DNA from 3 places in the Inquilinus ginsengisoli genome. Region 1 is predicted to be linked to each of the others. Evidence: riboswitches for the same ligand, from Rfam matches in the RefSeq annotation. Region 1 holds a riboswitch; each other region holds the start of a gene.

Region 1 (5,176 bases):
GCTATGGCGAGCTGATGGACAAGGTCGGCAAGAAGCTGCAGGAAGGGCAGAACGTGATCCAGCAGATCGGCACCCGCACCCGCGCCATCCACCGCAAGCTGCGCCAGGTCGAGGAACTGCCGATGGACAAGGCGGCGCCGCTTCTGGAGCTGGACGTACCCGAGGCCGACATGCCGGCCATGACGGAAGACGAAACGCCATAGCCTTGTTGCATCGGATATCGGCACGACCTATCCAGTAGCCATTCATCCGACAATAGGTCGAGAGAGGGAACGAAATGAGCGTCCACGCCAATTACATCGCCGGATCCTGGGTCGAAGGCCCGGACGCCGCGAAGAACGTGAACCCGTCGGACCTGTCGGACGTGGTGGGCGAATACACCCGCGCCGACCGCGCCCAGGCGGAGCAGGCGATCGCCGCGGCCCGCGCCGCCTTCCCGAAGTGGTCGATGACCACGCTGCAGGAGCGGCACGACCTGCTGGACAAGATCGGCAACACCATCCTGGCGAAGAAGGAAGAGCTGGGCCGGCTGCTGTCGCGCGAGGAGGGCAAGACCCTGCCCGAGGGCATCGGCGAGGCCGCCCGCGCCGGCCAGATCTTCAAGTTCTTCGCCGGCGAGGTGCTGCGCATCCAGGGTGAGAAGCTGGCCTCGGTCCGCCCCGGCATCGATGTCGAGATCACGCGGGAGCCGATGGGCGTCATCGGCCTGATCACGCCGTGGAACTTCCCGATCGCGATCCCGGCCTGGAAGATCGCCCCGGCCCTGGCCTACGGCAACTGCGTCGTGTTCAAGCCGGCCGACCTGGTGCCGGGCAGCGCCTGGGCCCTGTCGCAGATCATCATCGACTCCGGCGTGCCGTCCGGTGTGTTCAACCTGGTGATGGGCCGCGGCTCGGTGGTCGGCGAGGCCTTCGTCGCCAGCCGCGATATCGACGCCATCAGCTTCACCGGCTCTGTCGGCACCGGCCGCGCCATCGCGGTGCGCTGCGCCGAGATCGGCAAGAAGGTGCAGCTCGAGATGGGCGGCAAGAACCCGATGGTCATCCTCGACGATGCCGACCTGAACACCGCCGTCGGGGCCGCCACCAACAGCGCCTTCTTTTCCACCGGCCAGCGCTGCACCGCCTCGTCCCGCCTGATCGTGACCGAGGGCATCCATGACCGCTTCGTCGCGGCGATGACCGAGAAGCTGAAGTCGCTGAAGGTCGACAACGCGCTGAAGCAGGGCACCGAGATGGGCCCGGTGGTGGACCAGAGCCAGCTGGACCAGGACCTGTCCTACATCGACATCGGCGTCAAGGAAGGCGCCAAGCTGGCCTTCGGCGGCGAGCGGCTGAACCGCGAGACCGAGGGCTTCTACCTGTCCCCGGCGCTGTTCATCGAGACCACCAACGACATGCGGATCAGCCGCGAGGAGATCTTCGGGCCGGTCGCCTCGGTGATCCGGGTCAAGGACTACGAGGCTGCACTGGCAACGGCGAACGACACCGAATTCGGCCTCTCCGCCGGCATCGCGACCTCGAGCCTGAAATACGCCAGCCACTTCAAGCGGGCCAGCCAGGCCGGCATGGTGATGGTGAACCTGCCGACCGCGGGCGTGGATTATCACGTGCCGTTCGGCGGCCGGAAGGGCTCCAGCTACGGCCCGCGCGAACAGGGCCGCTACGCCGCGGAGTTCTACACGGTGGTGAAGACCGCTTATACCTTCCCAGGCTGATCGGCTGAAGGCCGATCATGGCCTCGGGCTGATCTGACGCAGGCTGATCAATGCAAAGGGCCCGGCCGGCGACGGCCGGGCCCTTTCATTTGGCCGGGCGCGCTTGACACCCCGCCCGGCCCTTGCGAGCCTCGGCCCTGGAAGTGACACGGGGTGCCCGCGCTCGGGCTGAGATCATACCCGTCGAACCTGATCTGGGTCATGCCAGCGAAGGGAACCGTCACGCGATGCCTGGCCCACGGGCCATGATCCTCTTGGATCGATCGCCGACGCCCCCTTCGCCACGGCGGAGGAATGGATGAGCACGGCATTTCAGGCATTCGGATCGACCGGGCGGCGACGCTTCGACCTGTCGGTCTATCTCGTCACCGACACCCGGCTGAGCGGCCCGCGCGGCGTCGCGGCGGTGGCCGCGGCGGCGGTGCGGGGCGGCGTCACCCTGGTGCAGCTGCGCGACCCCGACGCCACCACCCGGTCCCTGATCGAGGCGGCGCGGCAGCTGCAGGCGGTGCTGGCGCCGCTGGGCATCCCGCTGATCGTCAACGACCGGGTCGACGTGGCCCTGGCGGTCGGCGCCGACGGCGTGCATCTGGGCGACCGCGACATGCCGGCGGAGACCGCGCGCCGGCTGCTAGGCCCTGAGCTGATCATCGGCGTCACCGTGCATGACGCGGCGGAGGCGCGGGCGGTCGATGCCGCCATCGCCGACTACGCCGGCATCGGCCCGGTCTTCGCCACCTCGACCAAGGCCGAGGCGCGGCCGGCGATCGGCGTCGACGGCTTCCGCACCCTGCGCGAGCAGGTGCCCCTCCCCGTGGTCGGCATCGGCGGCATCGATGCGGCCCTGGCCGCCGCCGTGGTCGCGGCCGGGGCCGACGGCGTCGCCGTGGTCTCGGCGATCTGCGCCGCCGCCGACCCGGAGGCCGCCGCCCGGGCGATCCGCGGGGCGGTGACCAACGGGCGGGGAACGGCGTGATCCCCGCCGGCACCATCCCCAACGTCCTGACCATTGCCGGCACCGACCCGTCCGGCGGCGCCGGCATCCAGGCCGACCTCAAGGCGTTCTCCGCCCTCGGCGCCTACGGCACCACGGTCATCACCGCGCTGGTGGCCCAGAACACCCGCGGGGTCGAGGCGGTGGAGCTGGTGTCGCCGGCCTTCGTGACCCGGCAGATCGACTGCCTGCTGGCCGATGTGCGGATCGACGCGGTCAAGATCGGCATGCTGGCCACCGCCGGGATCGTGCGCGCGGTGGCCGACGCGCTGCGCCGGCACGGGCTGACCCAGGTGGTGGTCGACCCGGTCATGGTGGCCAAGAGCGGCGACCGGCTGCTGCGCCAGGACGCCGTCTCCGCCCTGCGCGAGGAGATCCTGCCGCTGGCCGCGTTGGTCACCCCGAACCTGCCGGAGGCGGCCGACCTGCTGGACCGGCCGGCGGCCGCGCGCCGGGCGGAGATGCCGGAGACCGCGGCGGCGCTGCTGGCACTGGGGCCGCGCGCGGTGCTGCTGAAGGGCGGGCACCTGGAGGACGAGGCGGAGAGCCCGGACCTGCTGCTGGGCCCGGCCGGCGCCGTCATCCTGACCGCGCCGCGCATCGCCACCCGCAACACCCACGGCACCGGCTGCACCCTGTCGGCCGCGATCGCCGCCCTGCTGCCGCAGCGTCCCGACCTGGAGACGGCGGTGCGCGAGGCGAAGTCCTATCTGACCGGGGCGCTGCAGGCCAGCGGCCGCCTGTCGGTCGGCGGCGGCCACGGCCCGCTGCACCATTTCCACGCGCTATGGGGCTGACCGGTCAGGCGGCCGCCGCCTGATCCCGCTGCTGCGCTTCGAGCAGCCCCGCCCGCTCCGCCTCGGTCAGCTCGATCCGGGTCAGCCCGGCATCGAGCAGGAACGGAACGCCGCCCGCCGCGCCGGTCACGGCGAGCGCGCGCTTGCCCTTGGCGTCGAGCGTGAACGGCAGGAAGTCCTTGGCGGTCATCACATTCGCCTTGGCCTCACGGCCGGCGGACGGATAGCTGAACCGCCAGGCGATGGATTTCCGGACCTTCTGGCGGGTCCGGATGGTCACCGCCACTGGGGTCAGCTTCTGGCCGTCCAGCGCCAGGGCCTGCCGCTCGCCGCGATGCTGGCCGATCGAGGCGCGGACCATCCCGATGACGCCGACGACCAGCAGCACCACGGCCGCCGCGAAGCAGAGGACCCGGTCCCAGAAATAGTCGAGCCCCAGGGTCGTGGTCAGCAGATGCGGGTCGTCGGCGCTCTGCACCACCTCGGTGTCGTAGTCGCCGGAATGGATGTCGAGGAAGAAGTAGGAGACGTCGGAGCGGAAGGCGGTGCCGTCCGGGCCGGGCGCGGTCAGGGTGGCATCGCAGAAGGTGATGGCCAGTCTTGTCTGGCAGCTGCCGTCCGCAACCTCACCGTCCTGCGCGATTGCCGGATTCTGGCGGATCCGCGCATCGTTCAGCAGCGGCGGCGCCATCCACACGAACAGGGCGGCAAGCATTCCCAGCAGGATCACCTCGACGAAGACGAGCATGATCACGCGACGCACCGTCTTCGGCTTGGGCGCGTTCACCCGCAGCGGCCGGGTCGGGAAGGCGGACAGGGTCTGCATGCGGGAACTCGTCGTCAGTGATTTCTGTGGGCGGGCGGGTCGATACCGCCCGCCCGCAGAAAGCGACTGAAGAGGATTTTGTTCCCGCCCCGACGCTGGCGACCGACTTCGCCGACCTCGCGATCGGCTTCGCCGACGCGGGGATCAGCCCTTGTTCTTGTTGTAGACGTCGAAGGCCACGGCGGCGAGCAGCACCAGGCCCTTGATCACCATCTGCAGGTCGATGCCGAGGCCGAGGATCGACATGCCGTTGTTCATCACGCCCATGATGAAGGCACCGATCACCACACCGGTGATCTTGCCCACGCCGCCCGAAGCCGAGGCGCCGCCGATGAAGCAGGCGGCGATGGCGTCGAGCTCGAACTGGTTGCCGGCCTGCGGCACCGCCGAGGTCAGGCGCGCCGTGGTGATCAGCCCGGCCAGCGCCGCCAGCACCCCCATGTTGACGAAGGTCAGGAACACCAGCCGTTCGGTGTTGATGCCGGACAGCTTGGCCGCCTTCTCGTTGCCGCCCACCGCGTAGATGCGGCGGCCGAGCGTGGTGCGGGTGGTGACGAAGGCGTAGAGCACCACCAGAACGCCCATCAGGATCAGGATGTTGGGCAGGCCGTTGTAGGTCGCCAGCAGGTAGCCGAGCCCGGCCAGGGCCACCAGCGTCGCCACGTTCTTGATGACGAAGAACAGCAGGGGCTCCTGCTCGACGCCGTGCTGGATCTCGTTGCGCCGGTTCTTGATGTTGAACCAGACCAGGATCAGCGGCACGGCCAGGCTGATCAAGAGCGTGGTGATCCAGACCTTGCCGTTGCCGGTGAACAGCTCCGGCACCGAGCCGAACGGCTCGG
Region 2 (5,176 bases), on a different contig from region 1:
CCTGCTGGACGCACCGAAAGACGCGTAGCCCATAGGTTGGGTTCGCAAGGCGAACCCAACGATCATCAGAGCAGTGGCGAGATGTTGGGTTCGCCGAGGCGAACCCAACCTACTGAAGGGCCGCCAGCAGCGCCGCGATCGCCGCCCCTGGCGCCGGCGCGCGCATGACGCTGCCCATCACCGCAATGCCGGCGAATCCGGTGGCCAGGAGCCCTGCCGCCAGATCCGGTTCGACGCCGCCGAGCGCGATCACCCGTCCGGGATGGCGGCGGGCGATGGCCCCGGCCTCGGGGGGTGACAGCGCAGGGACATAGCCCGGCTTGCTCGCCGTCGGCGCCACGGGCCCCAGGGTGACGTAGTCGGCGCCGGCCGCAATTGCGGCCGCGACCTCCGCCCCGGAGTGGCAGGAGGCGCCGATCAGCGCGGACGGCCCGAGCCGATGCCGTGCGGCACCCGGGTCTCCGCCGGCCGCGAGATGCAGCCCATCGGCCTCGGCCGCCGCCTCCAGGTCGGCATGGACTGTGACGATAGCTCCAACCGGCTGCGCCAAAGCCGAGATCCGGCGCAGCAAGGCGCGCCGCTCCGCCTCCGGCAGGTCCTTCTCGCGCACACTGACCCAACGGCAGCCGACGGCCAGCGCATCCGCCACCACCCCTTCGAGCGGCCGGGCCGACTGGCTGCGGTCGGTGATCAGCAGCAGCGCCGGCGCCGGCAGCCTGGTCACGTCCCGATCAGGCCGAGCTGCGGGCTGGAGGGGTCGGCGAGGTGGCGCTTGGGGATGCGTCCGGCCAGCGCGGCCAACCGCCCGCCCTCGACCCCCGCCCGCATCGCCCGGGCCATGCGCAGCGGGTCGCGCGCCTTGGCGATGGCGGTCGACAGCAGCACGGCGGAACAGCCCAGCTCCATCGCCAGCGCCGCGTCCGAGGCGGTGCCGATGCCGGCGTCGAGCACCACCGGCACCGACAGGCGGTTGCAGATCATCTCGATCGCATGCGGGTTGGAGACGCCGAGGCCGGAGCCGATCGGCGAGCCCAGCGGCATCACCGCAGCGCAGCCGGCATCGGCCAGCCGTAGGCAGGTGACGAGGTCGTCGTTGCAGTAGGGCAGCACCACGAAGCCGTCGCGCACCAGCTCATCCGCCGCCTCGACCAGCTGGGCGACGTCGGGATACTGGGTCTCGCGGTCGCCGATCAGCTCCAGCTTCAGCCAGTTGGTGCCCAGCGCCTCGCGCGCCAGCTGCGCCGTCAGCACCGCATCCCGCCTGGTCATGCAGCCGGCGGTGTTGGGCAGCAGGCGCCAGCGGTCGCCGACCAGGTCGACCAGGCTTTCGGCATAGCCTTCCAGGCTGATGCGGCGGATCGAGGCGGTGACGATCTCCGCCCCCGACGCCTCGATCGACTCAAGCATCAGCTGCCGGTTGGGATAGCCGGCGGTGCCGATCAGGAGGCGCGACTGCAGCGCCACGCCGGCAATGATCAGGGGATCCTGCATATCCATTTTCTCCTCAGCCGCCCTGGCCCCTAACCGCCCTGAAATGGGCGGACGATCTCGACCCGGTCGCCGGCCGCCAGCTGCCGCTCCGGCCAGCGCGCCCGCGGCAGTACGGCGTCGTTCAGCGCCACCGCCGTGCCGCGCGCCGCCGGGTCGATGCCCTTGGCCAGCAGCAGGTCGAGGATGCTGATTCCGATGACGGCTTCGACCTCGCCGTTCACGACCACGTTCATTGCGCCGCCTCCGCGACCCGGGTGAATCGGTCGATGCGGAACGGCTCGGCCGCCGCCGGCAGCCGGCCCTCCAGGATGAGGCCGGCCATCGCCTCGACCGTCGCCGGCAGCAGCAGGATGCCGTTGCGGTGGTGGCCGGTGGCGAGCACCAGCCCCTCGACCGCCGACGGGCCCAGGATCGGTGCGTCGTCGCGGCTGCCGGGCCTGAGGCCGGCCCAGCTTTCGACCACCGGCAGTTCCTCGATCCCCGGCAGCACCCGCCAGGCGGCGTCGAGCAGCGACAGCATTCCGCCGGCGGTGACGGTGGTGTCGAAGCCGCGCTCCTCCACCGTGGCGCCGATGATCAGGCGGCCGTCGAGGCGCGGCACCAGATAGGCCTTGCCGGCCCACAGCACGTGGCGCAGCAGCGGCGCCGCCGGGTCCATCTGCAGCGCCAGCATCTGGCCCTTGACCGGCCGCACCGGCGGCAGCGCCTCGCGCGGTATGCCGGCGATGCCGCCGGACCAGGCCCCGGCCGCCAGCACCACCACATCTGCCGGCCGGACCGTGCCGGCGACCACCACGCCGGTCGCCCGGCCGCGATCGGTGACGACGGCGTCGACCGCAGCATGGTCGTGCACCACGCCGCCGGCCCGGCGCAGCGCCTCGGCCAGGGCCGGCACCAGCCAGCGGTTGTCGACCTGGTGGTCGGCCGGGCTGTGCACCGCGGCAGCCAGGCCGGGGCGCAGCATCGGCTCGCGCTTCAGCAGTTCGGCCCCGGTCAGCCTTGTCAGATTGACCCCGAGCCGGGTCTGGAATTCGGCGGAGAAGCGCAGCTCCGCCGCATCGTCGCGGGTCAGGGCCACCGCCAGCGTGCCCTCGTCGCGATAGCCGATGGGCAGGCCCGAGGCGGCCTCGACCTCCCGCGCGAAACCGGGCCAGAGCGCCTGGGCATGGCGGCAGAAGCCGAACAGCGCCTCCTCGCCCGGCTCGGCCTCGAGGCCGGCGGCGAGCATGCCGGCGGCGGCCCAGCTGGCCTCGCGCCCGACCGGCCCGCGGTCGTAGACGTCGACCGGGCAGCCGGCCCGGGCCAGGCGCCAGCCGATGGCCAGACCGTTGACTCCGGCGCCGACGATGGCGACGCGCGGTTTCGCGCCGCGCAGCGGTGGCGTGTCGGGAAGATCGTCCCGATAGCGGGACGGATTCGGAATGCCGTTCACCTCAGGCTCCCTCCGCTGGCATGATCCAGGTCAGGTTCGATGGGTATGATCTCAGCCCGCCGTAACGGTGGGCACCCCAGCCGATGCCGCCATTTCAGTCCCGGTTGCGGGCGGGTGCAACCCTTTTCTGCAGGCGCCCCTGACCCGCGCCCGCCCGACTTACGAAGTTCACATGCGGCGTGGTAAGAAGCGCGCATGACAGAACAGACCAACGACAGCGGCGCAGGGGCGCCGAAAAAAGGGTGGTTCACCCGACTGAAGGAGGGGCTCTCGCGCTCCTCCGCCAAGCTGACCGAAGGCATCAGCAGCATCTTCACCAAGCGCAAGCTGGACGATGCCACGCTGGAAGAGCTGGAGGAGCTGCTGATCCAGGCCGATCTCGGCCCCGCCACCGCCGCCAAGCTGACCGCCGAACTGGCGCGCACCCGCTTCGGCAAGGAGGTCTCGGATGACGAGGTCCGCCGCGCCTTGGCCGACCATGTGGCGCAGATCCTGCGCCCGGTCGCCAAGCCCTTGATCCTGTCGCCCGACCGCAAGCCGCAGGTTGTGCTGGTGATCGGCGTCAACGGCACCGGCAAGACCACTACGATCGGCAAGCTGGCCAAGCAATGGCGCGAGGACGGCCGGTCGGTGATGATCGCCGCCGGCGACACCTTCCGCGCCGCCGCGGTGCACCAGCTGCAGGTGTGGGGCGAACGCTCCGGCTGCCCGGTGGTCACCGCCGCCCCGGGCGCCGACGCCGCCGGCCTGGCCTTCGACGCGCTGACCCGGGCGAGGGCCGAGGGCCGCGACGTGCTGCTGATCGACACCGCCGGCCGGCTGCAGAACAAGGACACCCTGATGGCCGAGCTGGCCAAGATCGTCCGCGTCATCAAGAAGATCGACCCGACCGCGCCACACAACGTGCTGCTGGTGCTGGATGCCACCACCGGCCAGAATGCCCACAATCAGGTCGAGGTGTTCCGCGACATGGCGGCGGTGACCGGGCTGATCGTGACCAAGCTGGACGGGTCCGCCCGCGGCGGCGTGCTGGTGGCGCTGGCCGAGCGCTTCGGCCTGCCGGTGCACGCGATCGGGGTCGGCGAGAGCATCGACGACCTGAGGCCGTTCGACCCCGACCAGTTCGGCCGGTCGCTGATGGGAGTCGAAGCATGAGCCAGAGCCTCGCCCCCCAGACCTTCGCGCCGGAGCTGTTCCACGACGCCCCCGCAGCGGTGGCCCGGCTGCACGCGATCTACGACGCCCAGACCAGCCTGCTGCGCGACGCCTTCCGCGACTACACCCGCGGCGAGGAGCCGCCGGCGCGGATCCGCGCCTGCTACCCCTATGTCGAGGTCACGGTCCAGGATTTCAGCCGGGCCGACACCCGCCTGTCCTACGGCTTCGTCGACCGCCCGGGGACCTTCCGCACCACGGTGACGCGGCCGTCGCTGTTCCACCGCTACCTGACCGAGCAGATCGGCCAGCTGATCCACAACCACCATGTGCCGGTCGAGGTCGGGGTCAGCGACACGCCGATCCCGGTCCATTTCGCCTTCCCCGACGGCATGCATGTCGAGGGCGATCTGACCCGCGAGCGCATGCTGCACATGCGCGCGGTGTTCGACCTGCCGGACCTGGCGCTGATGGACGACAGCATCGTCAACGGCACCGCCGTGACCCCGCTGGACCAGCCCGACCCGCTGTCGCTGTTCACGGCCCCCCGGGCCGACTATTCGCTGTTCCGGCTGAAGCACTACACCGCCACCGGCTGCGAGCATTTCCAGAACTTCGTGCTGTTCACCAACTACCAGTTCTACATCGACGAGTTCGTGCGCCACGCGCATGAGCTGATGCAGGGCGACGGCGGCGGCTACGACGCCTTCATCGAGCCGGGCGACCGCGTCACCCTGCCCGGCGGCCGCGCCCGCGGCGCCCCGGCGGCGCGGCTGCCGCAGATGCCGGCTTACCACCTGACCCGGCCGGACCATTCCGGCATCACCATGGTCAACATCGGCGTCGGCCCGTCCAACGCCAAGACCATCACCGACCACATCGCGGTGCTGCGGCCGCATGCCTGGATCATGCTGGGCCACTGCGCCGGCCTGCGGAACACCCAGAAGCTGGGCGACTATGTCCTGGCCCATGGCTATGTCCGCGAGGACCACGTGCTGGACGCCGACCTGCCGGTGTGGGTGCCGGTGCCGGCCCTGGCCGAGATCCAGGTGGCGCTGGAGCATGCCGTCAGCGAGATCACCGGCCTGTCCGGCTACA
Region 3 (5,176 bases), on a different contig from region 1:
GCGTCGCGGCAATCTCCTGCAGCGTGCCGATGCGATACGCATCCTCCGCGGTCCAGTGATCGCCGGTCAGCATGTATCGCATGGCGTTGCCCCAGCCCGCCTCGCGGACGAAGCGCACGGTCGACCCGCCGCCGGGAAAGCGGCCATGCGTGTTCTCATCCTGGCCGAACCGGGTGCCGGCCGCCGCTACCCGGATATCCGCGGCCAGGAACAGCTCATGCCCCAGGTTCCAGGTGTCGCCATGGACGGCGACGATCAGGGGCTTGGTGCGCTGGGCCGGGCCATAGCTCAGCGGATTGACGATGCGGGTCAGGCCGGACAGGGGATTGCCCGTCTTCGCCGCGGCCCGGAAGCCCTCGACATCGATGCCGCGGGAAAAATTGTCGCCATGGCCGAACAGGATGGCCGCCCGCAGCGACGGGTCGTGGTCGTAATCGTAGAAGGCCCGCGCCAGGGCCTGGAAGGTCTCGGGGTCGACGCGGTTCTGTACATCCGGTCGGTTGAGGCCGAACAGCGCCACCTGGTCGCGGCGTTCGATGGTCAGCTTGACGTCCGGCCCCGGCGGCACCTCGGCCAGGGTGGTGGGCGGCACAGCCGCCTCGGCTGCAGCCTGGGGCTGCGGGCCCTGGTCCGCGCCCAGGGCAGAGGTCGCCGCGAGGGTCGCGGGGATGGCTGCGGCGATGGCTGCGGTGGTTTTGATCAGGTCACGGCGGGCGATCACGGGATCTGTCTCCATGGGGCCATGCTTCGGTTCTGCCGGCCCGTTGCGGGCCGGGATGCGGCCGAAAGTCCAGTTTCCGTCATGCGGCGATCGCCGCCGCCGGCCGCCGGCACCGCAGCAACTGGCGCACCGACAGGGCGTGCAGGACCAGGGAGCTGGGAACGGTGAAGGCCGGGATGATACCGATCGGGTACGCCGCGATCGTCAGATTGGGGTGATCGATGGCGAGGTGCTGGAACGGCCCGGGCGTGGTCAGGGCCCCCATGGCAAGCGCGACGATCAGATCCGTCGTGCCGAAGAGGTTCCAAAGCAGGGCCGCCCGGGGGCTGTCCGGCCGGCCGCTGGCCAGCATCACGGCGGTCGGCAGGGCCATCAGCCCGGTGATCACGTCGCCGATGCCGGCGGGCAGGGCGAAGACGCCCGGCATAGCCCCGGCCAGCCAGTTCGCCAGGAAGACCGCGCCGATCACTCGGTAGAACTGGACGCCGATCAGCCAGGTCGCGGGCATCGCATCCAGCAGCGTGCCGATCCGGCGCGAACGGCCCAGGAGCGTGATCACGACCGCCGTCGGCACGATGATCATCACCGGCAGCAGCGGAATGGTCGTGGCACCGGGCAGAAGCAGGCCGTCGGCGACGATCGCCCACGCCACGCCATGCCAGAGGGTGAGCGGCACCGCGATCGCCAGCCAGGTCCACGCCCGCTCCGACGCCGTCAGGGACGTTCGCGCCAGCCCGGCCCAGGTTCCGCTGAGCAGGATGAGATGCACGGCGATCCGCGCGACGACCACCGACAGACCCGAACGTTGCAGCCCTGGAAGGGCGACGAGCGCTGCGAACCAGAGGCCCGCTGCGATGATGCTGCCGGCAAATGCGAGTGTCGGAGTGACAGAAAAAGCGCCGTTGTTCTGCGCCAAGGCAAGGTCCTCTTGTTTGGAGGAAATCGGTGATGTTTGTGTCGATCGGTTCCGGCCCGGATTGGATCGAGGGGCCGCATCGCCATCGGCATCGGGTTGAGCCTTGATGTTCAGCGAGTTCTTCACTCTTATAATAAGAGTGAAGATGATGGCAAGCGATTTATCGACTGGCATGCCCGCCCGGTATTGCCGTCTCGCGGACACCGCCATTGAACCAAACGAGAACAGCTCTTATGATAAGAGCCGCTGGAGCAGATTTTCGGACAGATCGGAAGGGATTCAATGCGCTCGAAAGGGTTCGACGGCATGACGTGTTCGATCGCCGGCGTCATGGCGGCGATCGGCGATCGCTGGGGTCTGCTGATCCTGCGGGACCTGGTGTGCGGCCTCAGCCGATACGAGGATTTCCGCCAGTCATCCGGGGTGACCAATGCGACGCTCAGCGATCGGCTGAAGCATCTGGAGGCGAACGGCCTGATCGAGCGGCGGCGCTACCAGGCCAGCCCGGAACGGTTCGAATATGTGCTGACCCCGAAGGGGTGGCAGATCGCCCCCGTCATGCCGGTGCTCGCCCAGATCGGGGATCGCCTTGATGTGTCCGGGGCGTCGGCGCCGCCGATGACCTTCGTGAACCGCAAAACCGGCGCCGAGCTGCGCTGGGGGTTCATCGACCAGCAGACCGGCGAGCAGGTGAGCCCCGCCGACCTCGACATCCTGCCAGGCCCCGGTGCGGACGATCTGGTGCGCTGGCGGTTGTCCCACCGGGGCGGCCGTCCTGGCGGCAAGGTGGACGACGCTGCCGGCTGACTCAGCCAGGGTTGTGGCGGATATCATGGAGGGTGTCTGGCGTCTGTTCCGCCTACGCTCCAAGCCGCCGATCATCCGCCAGACCCTAGGGACCGCCCCGCCCGTCAGTCGAGGCCGTCGAACGGCGCCCGCCAGGCGTCGATCCGGTTCAGGCGGTCGTGCCAGGCCAGGATGTGGCGGAAGCCGCTCACCGGCAGCAAGGCCTGTTCGGCGAAGGGCAGGGCGGAGGCCACCCGGAAGTCGGCATAGGTCGGGCGGTCACCCACCAGCCAGCTGCGGCCGGCCAGGATGTCGTCGAGAATCCCGCCATAGCGCCGGAAGCCGGAATCGGCCTCGGCCAGTGCCGCCGCATCGGCCGGCCGGTCCAGGAACTGGGGCCGGATGATGTTCTCGAAATAGAAGGTTCCGCCGGCCGGGATGAAATGATGGGCGCTCCAGCTCACCCACATCAGCACCTCGGCCTGGCGGTCGGCCGGCCAGAAACCGGGGTCGCACAGGGCGGCCAGGCGGCAGGCGATGGCATCCGTCTCCCACAGGGTGCGGTCGGCCTCGACCAGCACCGGCACCAGGGTGTTGGGGTTGATTGCCCGGAACGCCTCCCTGTCCGGCCCCATCGGGCTGGTGCGGATGTACTCGACCGGGGCGTCCAGGTGGCGGGCCACCGCCACGGCGACCCGGGGATTGAGGTTGCGGGAGTAGTGCAGCTTCATGATACGGGCTCGTCCTCTGCCGGGGTTGATGTCCCTGGTCGATGGCGGGGCCCTGGGATCGACAGCGGCGGGAAAAGATCGGCATGGCTTGACAGCGCCGCCCCGGCCGCGCTCTGATCGCGCTGTTCCGAGGGGAGCTCCGGTAAGGGGCTGAGACACCACACCATCTGCGACGTGGGAACCCTTCGAACCTGATCCGGGTCGTGCCGGCGTAGGGAATGGAACCGCATGCGCGCTCAGCCGCTTTCTTTCCAGCTTTCCGTCCTTGGCACGCCCTCAATCCGTCCGATCGAGGAGGCCGTCGATGCCCAAGGATGTCATCCCAACCACCGTCACCACCGGCGCCATGCCGGGGTCGCGCAAGGTCCATGTGCCGGGCGAACGGCACCCCGACCTGCGCGTCGCCATGCGCGAGATCGTGCTATCGCCCGAAGCCGGGGAGCCGCCGGTCCGGGTCTATGATTCGTCCGGCCCCTACACCGACCCGGCCGCGCTGATCGACATCGGCGCCGGCCTGCCGCCGATCCGCGCCGGCTGGATCGCCGCCCGCGGCGATGTCGAGGCCTATGACGGCCGCGTCGTGCGGCCGGAGGATGACGGCCGGCGCGAGGGCGAGGCCGCCAACCTGTTCGAGTTCCGGCGCGGCGACCGGCGCACGCTGCGCGCCCGCGGCGGCACCGCGGTGACCCAGATGGCCTATGCCCGCGCCGGCATCGTCACGCCCGAGATGGAGTATGTCGCGATCCGCGAGAATCTCGGCCGCGAGAAGCTGGCCGAGGCGGCGGCGCGCGACGGCGAGAGCTTTGGTGCCGCGATCCCGGACTATGTGACGCCGGAATTCGTGCGCGACGAGATCGCCCGCGGCCGCGCCATCATCCCCAGCAACATCAACCACCCGGAATCCGAGCCGATGATCATCGGCCGCAACTTCCTGGTGAAGATCAACGCCAACATCGGCAACTCCGCCGTCACCTCTTCGATCGCGGAGGAGGTGGAGAAGATGGTGTGGGCGATCCGCTGGGGCGCCGACAACGTCATGGACCTGTCGACCGGCCGCAACATCCACACCACGCGGGAATGGATCCTGCGCAACTCACCCGTGCCGATCGGCACCGTGCCGATCTACCAGGCGTTGGAGAAGGTCAACGGCGTGGCCGAGGACCTGACCTGGGAGATCTTCCGCGACACCCTGATCGAGCAGGCGGAGCAGGGGGTCGACTACTTCACCATCCATGCCGGGGTGCGGCTGGCCTACATCCCGCTCACGGCGAAGCGGGTCACCGGCATCGTCAGCCGCGGCGGCTCGATCATGGCGAAATGGTGCCTGTCGCATCACCGCGAGAGCTTTCTCTACACCCATTTCCGCGAGATCTGCGCCATCATGCGGGCCTATGACGTCGCCTTCTCGCTCGGCGATGGCTTGCGCCCCGGCTCGATCGCCGACGCCAACGACGCCGCCCAGTTCGCCGAGCTGGAGACGCTGGGCGAACTGACCCAGATCGCGTGGGAGCACGACGTCCAGGTCATGATCGAAGGCCCCGGCCATGTGCCGATGCACAAGATCAAGGCCAACATGGACAAGCAGCTGGCCGTCTGCGGCGAGGCGCCGTTCTACACGCTCGGGCCCCTGACCACCGACATCGCGCCGGGCTACGACCACATCACCTCCGGCATCGGCGCCGCCATGATCGGCTGGTTCGGCACCGCCATGCTCTGCTATGTCACGCCGAAGGAGCATCTCGGGCTGCCGGACCGCGACGACGTCAAGACCGGCGTCGTCACCTACAAGATCGCGGCCCATGCCGCCGACCTGGCCAAGGGGCACCCGGCGGCGCAGGTGCGCGACGACGCGCTGTCCCGCGCCCGCTTCGACTTCCGCTGGCGCGACCAGTTCCATTTGTCGCTCGACCCCGACACGGCGCTGGCCTTCCATGACGAGACCCTGCCGGCCGAGGGCGCCAAGACCGCGCATTTCTGCTCGATGTGCGGTCCGAAATTCTGCTCGATGAAGATTACTCAGGA

Evidence for each region. Region 1 has a riboswitch for thiamine pyrophosphate ahead of thiE (thiamine phosphate synthase). Riboswitches for the same ligand answer to the same signal wherever they lie in the genome.
Region 2: another riboswitch for thiamine pyrophosphate. It lies ahead of thiO (glycine oxidase ThiO); the one in region 1 lies ahead of thiE (thiamine phosphate synthase).
Region 3: another riboswitch for thiamine pyrophosphate. It lies ahead of thiC (phosphomethylpyrimidine synthase ThiC); the one in region 1 lies ahead of thiE (thiamine phosphate synthase).

Annotation. Positions count from the first base shown of each region.
Region 1 is NZ_JAVDPW010000008.1:109,795-114,970, forward strand. It holds gene E9232_RS22365 (DNA recombination protein RmuC) at 1-203, shown strand, start outside; gene E9232_RS22370 (aldehyde dehydrogenase family protein) at 278-1,717, shown strand; TPP riboswitch at 1,857-1,951, shown strand; gene thiE (thiamine phosphate synthase) at 2,016-2,693, shown strand; gene thiD (bifunctional hydroxymethylpyrimidine kinase/phosphomethylpyrimidine kinase) at 2,690-3,508, shown strand; gene E9232_RS22385 (hypothetical protein) at 3,513-4,334, opposite strand; gene mmsB (multiple monosaccharide ABC transporter permease) at 4,479-5,176, opposite strand, start outside.
Region 2 is NZ_JAVDPW010000017.1:16,974-22,149, forward strand. It holds gene dapF (diaminopimelate epimerase) at 1-28, shown strand, start outside; gene E9232_RS33555 (thiamine phosphate synthase) at 110-724, opposite strand; gene E9232_RS33560 (thiazole synthase) at 721-1,491, opposite strand; gene thiS (sulfur carrier protein ThiS) at 1,521-1,724, opposite strand; gene thiO (glycine oxidase ThiO) at 1,721-2,923, opposite strand; TPP riboswitch at 2,914-3,012, opposite strand; gene ftsY (signal recognition particle-docking protein FtsY) at 3,119-4,078, shown strand; gene E9232_RS33580 (AMP nucleosidase) at 4,075-5,176, shown strand, end outside.
Region 3 is NZ_JAVDPW010000003.1:262,161-267,336, forward strand. It holds gene E9232_RS08950 (enoyl-CoA hydratase-related protein) at 1-736, opposite strand, end outside; gene E9232_RS08955 (DUF8737 domain-containing protein) at 801-1,811, opposite strand; gene E9232_RS08960 (winged helix-turn-helix transcriptional regulator) at 1,920-2,444, shown strand; gene E9232_RS08965 (glutathione S-transferase family protein) at 2,549-3,154, opposite strand; TPP riboswitch at 3,275-3,390, shown strand; gene thiC (phosphomethylpyrimidine synthase ThiC) at 3,459-5,176, shown strand, end outside.